DNA from 3 places in the Leptothoe sp. ISB3NOV94-8A genome. Region 2 is predicted to be linked to each of the others. Evidence: riboswitches for the same ligand, from Rfam matches in the RefSeq annotation. Region 2 holds a riboswitch; each other region holds the start of a gene.
What was found. A riboswitch is a leader RNA that binds a small molecule or an ion and turns the genes downstream of it on or off. The one in region 2 is predicted to bind cobalamin.
Positions count from the first base shown of each region.

Region 1: linked by a shared signal. The riboswitch ahead of SPB21_RS08830 (hypothetical protein) and the one ahead of SPB21_RS33290 (HupE/UreJ family protein) in region 2 are both predicted to bind cobalamin.
Region 3: linked by a shared signal. The riboswitch ahead of SPB21_RS06510 (TonB-dependent receptor) and the one ahead of SPB21_RS33290 (HupE/UreJ family protein) in region 2 are both predicted to bind cobalamin.

Region 1 is NZ_JAXSQW010000001.1:2,015,582-2,018,864, forward strand. Features, by position in the region: gene SPB21_RS08815 (ferritin-like domain-containing protein) at 1-68, opposite strand, end outside; gene SPB21_RS08820 (hypothetical protein) at 321-908, shown strand; partial or broken gene SPB21_RS08825 (SAM-dependent methyltransferase) at 1,191-1,319, opposite strand; gene SPB21_RS08830 (hypothetical protein) at 1,498-1,764, opposite strand; cobalamin riboswitch at 2,048-2,192, opposite strand; gene SPB21_RS08835 (MFS transporter) at 2,254-3,283, opposite strand, start outside.
Region 2 is NZ_JAXSQW010000003.1:280,957-284,239, forward strand. Features, by position in the region: gene SPB21_RS33280 (cob(I)yrinic acid a,c-diamide adenosyltransferase) at 1-106, shown strand, start outside; gene pyrC (dihydroorotase) at 167-1,195, shown strand; cobalamin riboswitch at 1,317-1,461, shown strand; gene SPB21_RS33290 (HupE/UreJ family protein) at 1,436-2,167, shown strand; gene cobW (cobalamin biosynthesis protein CobW) at 2,560-3,283, shown strand, end outside.
Region 3 is NZ_JAXSQW010000001.1:1,494,290-1,497,572, forward strand. Features, by position in the region: gene SPB21_RS06505 (phosphotransferase enzyme family protein) at 1-943, opposite strand, end outside; cobalamin riboswitch at 1,038-1,193, shown strand; gene SPB21_RS06510 (TonB-dependent receptor) at 1,586-3,283, shown strand, end outside.

The DNA.
Region 1 (3,283 bases), on a different contig from region 2:
CCAGCTAGCTCAAATTCCATAATTTGATTGAGCAGTTCAATGGTTTGTGAGGTGTCAAGGTTTTTCATTTAGTCATGTTGAGAATCAACGAGTTCTGATTATAAGCATGGAATAGGTTTTATGGGTGGCTATGATTTAATGGTTGGAGTTGAAAGATGATTGGGGCATGGGTTTAGCTAAGTAGACATAAATCATCTGGTAGATCATCTGGAAGCCTGCAATTTCAATTGCAACTAATAAGAGAAAGCTCATATTTCAACTGTTTCCAATCCCTTGTGCTATCGTCAAAGTAGAGTCTCATAAAGCAGAGGCGCTCTATTATGATTGGGCGTTTAGTGATTAGTTTAGGGTTGTTGGGGAGTATCTGTATAACGAGTGCAGCCACTGCCGCTGGGCTAGCTGTTGTCGACTCGGCCACATTAGGAACCCACCGTAATTTACCTTGGTCAGAGCCAGTTCAAATCAATGATCCGTTTGAAGGCAGCTTTGTTGGGGTATTTGACCGTCATTCCTTTAGCGATCGCTTTTTGAATACAACCGCCCGAATTGAGGTGCAGAGCCTCTGGAGTCGTGATTTTATTCGGGTGCTGTCGATTATTCGCGATCGCGACTGTCTCAGCGGGTCGTTTCGGGTTTCTCCAGATTTGAGTTGCTCAGAATTTAGTAACGCCAGAAATATCATTCAACTTTTCATTAAAGTTGATGGCGATGTGTTTCAAATTGATGGACAAAATAATGTGTTCTCAGTGAGCAATGAGTTAGCCCAAGCGTTGCAAAATGCACCAGAGACAACGCTTGATATTCGACTGGTGACTGATAGCGGCGAAGCAATCGATAGCAAAATTGGCGAGGACACCGTTAAAGCTTGGAAAACGGTCTATGCCACCGATCTGGCTCAGCCATTTTAAGACAGCACTCGTGCATCAATTTGATGGATGAGTTAGCTTGATTTGCACATACAACGGCACCTCGCCCCCGGCTAGAAAGCCGCTCCAGGCATTATATTCGAGGGGAAAGATTAGTGGCGACAAGCACCTGCTGCCAGTTTGCCTAGGCTGAAGGGATCATGTTTCTGAGTTTCCCTGCTGTGGAGTGGCACTGGACGGATACCAGTTTAATGCAAGAAGGGCCTGGCTAGCCACGACCATCTTTTGTCCGTTATCTGAAAGGGGCCGTTCACCCAAGTCTAGCGAGTCAGCCCGCACGGCACGGAACACGCCGAAGCGACACAGGCCACCCCCAAAGGCTAAACGCATTAATAGAAATGTGGGTACTTCTCGCAATGATTTGAGCAGTCCGACAACCCCAAACCGCATCAGTGATGATGACCCATGGGTGCGGGGAGTCAGCAGATAAACAACGATGTCAACCACCAGCAAAATCGCTAGGAGGGCAACAAGCAATGACAAAATATTCATGTTAGTAACTATTCTCATTTTTAGGATGGAGGCGGTTGCCCACTGGGGCAATGGACATACGATGAGAGAACTGCCGTTGTCAACATCGACGCATGCGGCGAGTCACTGATTGAGAGAGAGATGCGATCGTACATCCAATCAACATCAACCAACCCCGCCATGGAAATCGCCTGGCTGGTTTTCCAAAGGTCTTTTGGCTCCGCATCTTATGGGTAAGTGCCGTTTGTGAAACAAACGTAAGTGCCGCTTGTTTCACAAACGGATGAACCGACGCAGGAATACATCCAGGGCGATGCAGATACTGTTGCAACATGAGTGCTTCAGGCGGCAGTATAATGGATGGCACGATGCTTTTAACTTTTTTCAAAATGATCTGTTGAGAACGGGTTAGACAGTGCTAAGAGCAATAGATTGTTCATACCTTTTGCAGGCATAACAATCCGTGACACACTGGCCAACAGCTTTTCAAAAAATTAATTAGATAACTAATAGATGCCCAAAATTAACAGGCACACTTCATAGCTATGTAGCCAGATATGCCTAGGGTAGAGCATTGTAGAGATTTCCCCTGGCAACATAGTTACAATTACGCACTAAAATCATCATCCGTACCTCGCAGATGTTGTAGAACATGAGTTGAACTATCGGCGGGCATTCTGACTGAGAGGTGCAACACCTCCTTCACAGCTGCGGGACAGCGGCAGATTCTCACTGCTCTTTCCCCGTTTCCTCTAAGGACTGTTTCCCCTTAGAACCGATACGCCCAGTAATCTAGCACATTCTGACTACGCACAACACGGAATGTTAATTCAATTTGCGGTGCTGTCTGTGCGGCTCATTCTCGATTCCCTGACTCTAACGATGGCAAATGCATTCGCATTAGCAATAGTGTGGCGATCACCGCAGCAACAGAACTGACATAAAAAGGAGCCGCTGTAGAGACTGTTGCATAGAGCCAGCCAGCGATGAGACTGGCTGGTAGTGCGGACAAACCAACTACCATATGAAAGGTGCCGGTTTCAGCGCCTCGTCGGTTGGGGTGTACTAGATCGGCAACAAATGCTTTTTGGACACCCCGCGTTAGAGTGCCATAGAGGCCGTATAACATAAACAGTAACCAAATAATAGCAGGCGTCTCAGCTTGGGCAAATCCAAGATAGGTGATAGCAAAGACAAGATATCCACTGACGAGTAGCGGTCGTCGCCCTATTTGGTCAGATAGACGACCAGCGATCAGTCCTAATGAAACGGCTACCAGGTTAAAAGCTGCGTATAGTAACAGAAGTGTAGAGCCGGTAAAGCTCAGCTCTTGGGCCCGTAATAACAGAAAAACATCCGATGAATTTCCTAAACTAAAGAGAATAATTGCTAGTAAATACTGTCGATAGGTGGGGCTTAATCCTTGTAATGTAAATTGGGGACGTGCTTTTCTAGTTTGGGGACGTTGTTCTTTGACCTGAGTTAGTAAGATCAGAACACCCAGAAGCGCTGGGAAAAATGCGATCGCAAACACGCCTCGATAATTTCCTACAGAGTGTTGCAAAAAGACAAAACCCACCAGCGGTCCCAGCACTTCACCCACCGTTTCCAAACTATGGTGTAAGCCAAATGCCTGTCCCCGTTGGGCAGCAGTACAATTCTCAACAATTAGAACATCCCGTGGTGCAGCTCGTAATCCTTTGCCAATCCGATCAAACAAACGTGCCCCTAACACATGGCCCCAGGTTCCCGACAGAGCTAACCCTAGTTTAGACAATGCCCCTAAGCTATAACCGGCCAACGCAAAAGGTTTGCGCCGACCGGCCCAGTCCGACAGCCAGCCAGAGTACAGTTTCAAAATACTGGCCGTGCTCTCAGCAATCCCC
Region 2 (3,283 bases):
TGCGCCCCAGGAATTAATTGATGTTGCTGATTTGGTGACAGAAATGAATCGCATCAAGCACCCCATCAGTGCAGGTATTCCAGCCCAGATAGGGATTGAGTATTAGATGGCTTTCCATAGTGGATGGACACTATAATCACGTTGCTACTTGTTTAATGATTAAAAGATGCAAAAGCTTACCATAACTCGACCCGACGACTGGCATCTGCATGTGCGGGACGGTGTGATGCTGAAAGCGGTTTTGCCCCATACGGTGCGTCAGTTTTCCCGCGCCATCATTATGCCGAATTTGAAGCCCCCCGTGCGCTCGGTAGCGGATGCGGCAGCCTATCGAGATCGCATTATCGCAGCCATTCCAGCTGGCAAACAATTTGAGCCGCTGATGACCCTCTACCTGACTGACAATACAGACCCCAAAGAGATCATTGCGGCCAAAGCCTCCCAGTTTGTTAAAGCGGTTAAATACTATCCAGCCGGTGCAACAACCAATTCAGACTTTGGTGTGACGGATATTCGTAAGTGCGATCGCGTCTTTGCTGCCATGCAGCAGGTGGACATGCCCCTATTGTTACACGGGGAAGTGACCGATAAAGGGGTCGATGTTTTTGATCGTGAGAAGATATTTATCGAGCAACAGTTGCTCCCACTTAAGCAGCGATTTCCCAACCTGCGTATCGTGCTTGAGCACATTACCACCTCAGATGCTGTGCAATTTGTTCTGGCCCATAACCATGTGGCTGCAACCATCACACCGCAGCATTTATTGTTTAACCGTAATGCGCTCTTCCAAGGGGGAATTCGCCCCCACTTTTATTGCCTGCCAATTTTGAAACATGAGCAGCATCGTCGGGCAATTTTGCAAGCGGCCACTTCGGGTAATCCTAAGTTTTTTCTGGGTACCGATAGTGCCCCCCATGATCGCAACAATAAGGAAACATCCTGTGGCTGTGCCGGTTGCTATTCGGCCTTGCATGCTATGGAGTTGTATGCAGAAGCGTTTGAGAGCGTTGACGCCCTCGATAAACTAGAAGCGTTCGCCAGCTTCCATGGACCAGACTTTTACCAACTACCCCGCAATACGCAGCAAATTACCTTGGTCAAAACAACGTGGCGCATCCCTGATCAAGTGCCTCTGACTGAGTCTGAACTTGTGCCGTTACGGGCAGGGGAAGAGATGACGTGGCAAATGGCATAGGACCTACAACAGGGTATGGGTATAGTTCTAACAGAAAGGCCAAGAAACAACGTTCTATGCCAATCCTAAATAGTTAATCCTATGCAATTTTGATATCCAAAGCGAAGGCGAAGGTGGTAGATTTAATCTGCTTAGCATCGGTTCTAGTGGGGAACAGCCGCTAGAGGAAAGGGGGAAAGCGCAGTGAAAATCTGCCACTGTCCCGCAGCTGTGAAGGAAGTTTTATACCTCCCAGTCAGAATGCCCGCCGATGGTCAACCTGCCGTTTTATTGATCTGCGAGGTACAGATGGGTTTATATGCTTTAGTCGCCTTGAAGGGTTTCAAGGTTAAGAATCTTTGTCGTTCAGGCAAGATTGCGCTTGTTGCGATCACAGCACTTCTCCTCAATGGGTTGCCTGCCCTAGCTCACCATCCGTTAGGTGGAAAGACACCCGGTAATTTCATTGAAGGATTTTTATCCGGTATTGGTCATCCGGTCATTGGATTAGACCATCTAGTGTTTGTCATTGCCTCAGGGTTGTTAGCAGCAGCCATTGGTCGCAACTTAATTATTCCTGTTGCCTTTGTTTTAGCCTCTCTTTTGGGTACAGGAATTCATTTGGTGAGCATTGATTTGCCGCTTCCTGAGCTGGTAATTTCTGCCTCAGTGCTTGTCTTTGGTGTACTACTAGCCCTAAAAAAGCGGCCAAATAGCACAATTATCACTGGTTTAGCTGCCATTTCTGGGTTGTTCCATGGATTTGCTTACGGAGAATCCATTTTTGGTGCTGAAATGGGTCCTTTGATGGCTTATTTGCTAGGATTTGCATTGATTCAGCTTGCGATCGCAACAGCTGCCTATGGGATGGGTAGTCGCCTATTCCAACAGTCACCCGAAAGTTCAGCGCTGCGATTTGCTGGTTTTATTATTTGCGGTGTGGGCGGTACGTTTCTGTCCACACTGATGATGGATTATGTTTTGCTCGCTTAACCTACGCTGATCTACTGTGAACCCTCTTAAAGGGTACTGTGTATGTATCTGGAAGATAATGTCCCAAAAGGTAGACATGGTCTTGAATTTGCCCACTCTGCAACTTATGCGTACATGGTAGCTCCAAAAGGAAAGGTAAAAGATCGACTAGACATCTCAAACTATCCTGTTTGTTATTTTTAGCTTTCTTTCATACTTGACTTCAATTTGCTTGGAGAGAATTTAGGAAAGAGCTTTTTTAGAAATAAATAGTTCCTCTGTAGGAACCCACTGCTGTACGTCCAATGCAGGATCAGAATCAGTTGTCTGCATCCTGACGGGTGCACCAATGTGCACCTCTACCAAACCAAATTTGCACAAAATCTTGAATCTTTAGTCGTTAGGAAAAACCAATGCATAAAATTCCTGTTACCGTAGTCACCGGCTTTCTAGGTTCCGGTAAAACTACGCTGGTGCGTCATCTATTGCAAAACAACCAGGGACGACGCATCGCTGTATTAGTCAACGAGTTTGGAGAAGTTGGCATTGATGGAGAAATTCTAAAATCCTGCCAGGTCTGTGATGAAGATGAGACCCCTGATACTAAAATTCTAGAGCTTGCTAATGGGTGTCTATGCTGCACTGTGCAAGAAGAGTTTTTGCCTACCATGCAAACTCTTCTAAAGCGACGAGAAGACATTGACTGTATTGTCATTGAAACCTCAGGGTTAGCGCTGCCGAAGCCTTTAGTGCAGGCATTTCGTTGGCCTGAAATTCGGACTGGCGCAACCGTGGATGGTGTGGTGACGGTGGTGGATGGCAATGCCCTTGCCAAGGGTCAAATTGTTGGCGATCTAGAGGCCCTAGAATCCCAACGACAGGCAGATGACTCATTAGACCATGAGACACCCATTGAGGAACTGTTTGAGGATCAGCTAGCCTGTGCTGATATGGTGCTACTGACTAAGACCGATGTGATGTCGGAGGATAACCGTCTTAAGGTACAACGATGGCTCCAACAGAAGGCACCCACGGGTGTTAAGGTTGTTCCTTGTCAGCAGGGTGAGATTAGCCCAGATATTTTGCTGGGCTTTAATGCCGCTGTTGAAGATGACTTGGATAGTCGTCACAGCCATC
Region 3 (3,283 bases), on a different contig from region 2:
ACCAAATATCTCGTATGGCAATAAACGGTTCGACAAGACTTAAATCCAAATCAGAAATCTCTCTCTTTGACCTATATCCCTCTAGAAAACTTGACCATAGGGCATCTTCTTTGCCAAGCAGCCTAATCACCCACCTAAATGTGGCCAGATCATAAACGCGCCAACCTAAACCACAGCAGTCAAAATCAAAGTGTGTGACCTTGCCACCATGCTCATGGGCATTCTCTCCATGAACGTCACCATGGCAAAACCCATAGTCCAACTTACCTACCTCTGTAGCATTAACAATTGTAAAAAGACTGTTGGCTAACTCACTTAAGAACTCCCAGTCTGAGGACCTTTCTGCTAAATAAGGTTGGATCTTGACCAAAGGCTCATCTATAAGATGTTTGAGGTCTAGCGTATAGCGGCTAGCATTAGACTCAAATCCTGAAGAACAACTGTGTATTTCTGCCACTGCCTGACCAAAGAGAGTTGCATCTTTTGGATCGTTAAACTTTAAGATATTTCCTTGGGCAAACTGAGTGATAATAACGTATCGTTCTCCTTCTGGAGCCATAATCGGGGTAATAAACCCTCCTTGCTTTCTTTCAATAGGAATAGCAACAGCTGCCCCCTGCTTATGTAAGTGCATCAGTGCCGCTAGTTCAAACTCTATTTCTGAGCGTGTCCTCCAATTGTGTCGATACACCCGCAATATAAAATCATCTTTTTCGGAAGATAATTTATAGGTGTCATTGAGCCCCCTATGCCAAAACTCGCAGGAGACAGGATTCGGCATTTTATATTGCGGTGCTACTTTACTCAACAGCTCAGATGCACTCAAGGTCGAATACGTCGCTTTAATAGTCAAGCTGGGCTGAGGCATAGTAAACAGATTAATGATCGCCGTTGCAGATTCATAGAATGGTGGGGAGCGACCTGGATAGGCATTGGTTATCAAGGTCGCTCACAAGGTGGCTCAGGCAAAAGTCTTTTGAGGAGGCCAACAGTATCTAGTTATCTAATCTGAACATCTCAGTTTAGATCAGTGTGATATGATTTTACTCTGGATCGGTTCTAGTGGGGAGCAGCCACTGGAGTTAATGGGGAAAGCGTAGTGAAAATCTACCACTGTCCCGCAGCTGTGAAAGAGGTTCTAAACTTTGTTTATGCCTCTCAGTCAGAACGCCCGCCGATGCTGTGACTTAAAATATCTGCGAGGTACGGATGTGAATCAAATCTTTTTTGCCCGGTCCAGGCTCCAACGGCGAGTTTGTTGTCGATATGTCTATAGCCCTTGAAACAGAATTGACTAGAGTCTATGCATACGGTCTTTAGCTTCAGTGGCATAGCTAAATAGTCATCTGAAGCATGGCTCTAGCCTTAACTTTTGTCTGCAAGTTGCTTTGGCCTCCACACCTTAAATCCCTCTCCTTCTCCTCAAGGAGAGAATTTTTGGCTTGAAAGAATTTGTTTTTCTCAAAAAATCTCCTCTCTTACTGCCTTCCTTCTTCAGGAGAAGGGTTTGGGGGATAAAGGTGATCCTTTGGTTGTTCGTTTCTCCACACAATACACACTTAAAACCAAAAGACCAATGTCTACTATGTCCAAGTTCCCTGCTTCTCTAACGCTTCTATCTTTTCTATTGGCATCACCTGCCTGGGCTGGAGAAACAACCAAACTAGAAAAATCTGAATTAGCTCAGACTCCTGAGGTAGATGACGTTATTCGGATTAATGTTGTTGAAAGTATCCTTGATCAGCCTGTTTACTCTCCTTTTCGTCGTGAAGGCACTGTTCGTGAATCAACACAACCTGTTTATGTGATTAATCGCGAGCAAATTGAAACGCAGGGAGCCCGCACTGTTGATGAAGCCCTACTCTATCTACCCGGAATATTGAGCGAAGGTACAGCCGGTGGTCAGTTGGGCTCTCAGAGTGGTCAGTTTATTCGGGGAGGTGGAACAGCTCAAACCCTGATTTTGCTAGATGGTCGTCCAATAAACGAGATCGGTGCAGCCGGTGGATTTGATCTCTCGAACTTTACAACCGATGCGGTCGAACAAATTGAGGTGCTGCCAGGGGGGGGCTCAGTCCTGTATGGATCCAATGCCATTGGTGGTGTCATCAATATCATTACCCGCAGACCGCTGGAAGAAGAAGGCATAGAGGTGACCACTAGCTTAGATCTTGGCAGCTTTGGCTATAACAGTCAGGCACTACAGGTGCGGGGAAACACTGGCAATATTGATTGGAGACTCGGTTATAACCGTACCGATTCAGAAAATGATTTTCCTTTTAGCCTAAGCACAACAGACTTTGAGGGTGATCGCAGCAATGCGGAGGTGCTTTATAACAATCTTAATTTTCAGTTGGCAGCTGACCTTAATGAACGCAATCGGGTAAGTCTGGGGGCATTGTATCTCACCAAAGATTTAAATGTTCCTGGTGGTGTGCCGACTCCTAGCGGCTTTGGTGCGTTCAATACACTGACTGAAGACGATAGTCAGTATACAGAAAATTTACTACTGGATTTAACCTATGAATCCAAGCTGGGGCAAGGGGATAACTCATTGCTAACAGCACGATTATTTGGTGATTTCCTTGACCTTACCTTCAAGGATCCCATTGCCGATAGCAGTTTTGATACGCCTTCAGAAGATAGGATCGATCAAATTTCCCTAGGTGGGCAATTGCAGCATACCTGGCAGTTTGCTGATAATCAGAACATTACCTACGGTGTCGACTACCGTAATGTTCAAGCAGACAACGAAACAACTAATTTGTTGACAGATTTAACCACTGAGGCCTATGACAAAAGCATTAATCAAACCGGTATTTTTGCTCGATACCAGGCTGATATCACCTCTCGTGTCAGTGTTAATGCCGGTATTCGACAAGATTTTAACGATCTGGCTGATGAAGACTCTTTTACTTCATTTAACTTAGGTACACGGGTGGCTTTAACCGATACCACGAATTTTCGGGCTAACTTTGCTCGCAATTTTCGTGTGCCTACCTTATCGGATCTTTTTCTGACCACATTCAACACCAACAACCCAAACCTTGAACCTGAAACTGGCATTAGCTTTGACGTAGGTATTGATCAACAAATCGGCGACCGGGGCTTATTTAGGGTTACCTTCTATCGCAATGAAATTAAGGATGCCATTAACTTTGACAGTGATACCATGAGGTTCGAAAACATTGATCGAGTGGAGGCCATCGGGATTGAGACGGAGCTAAATTACCAAGTGCTTGACGGTGTGTTTGCCTTTGCAAATTACACGTGGAATCGTCCA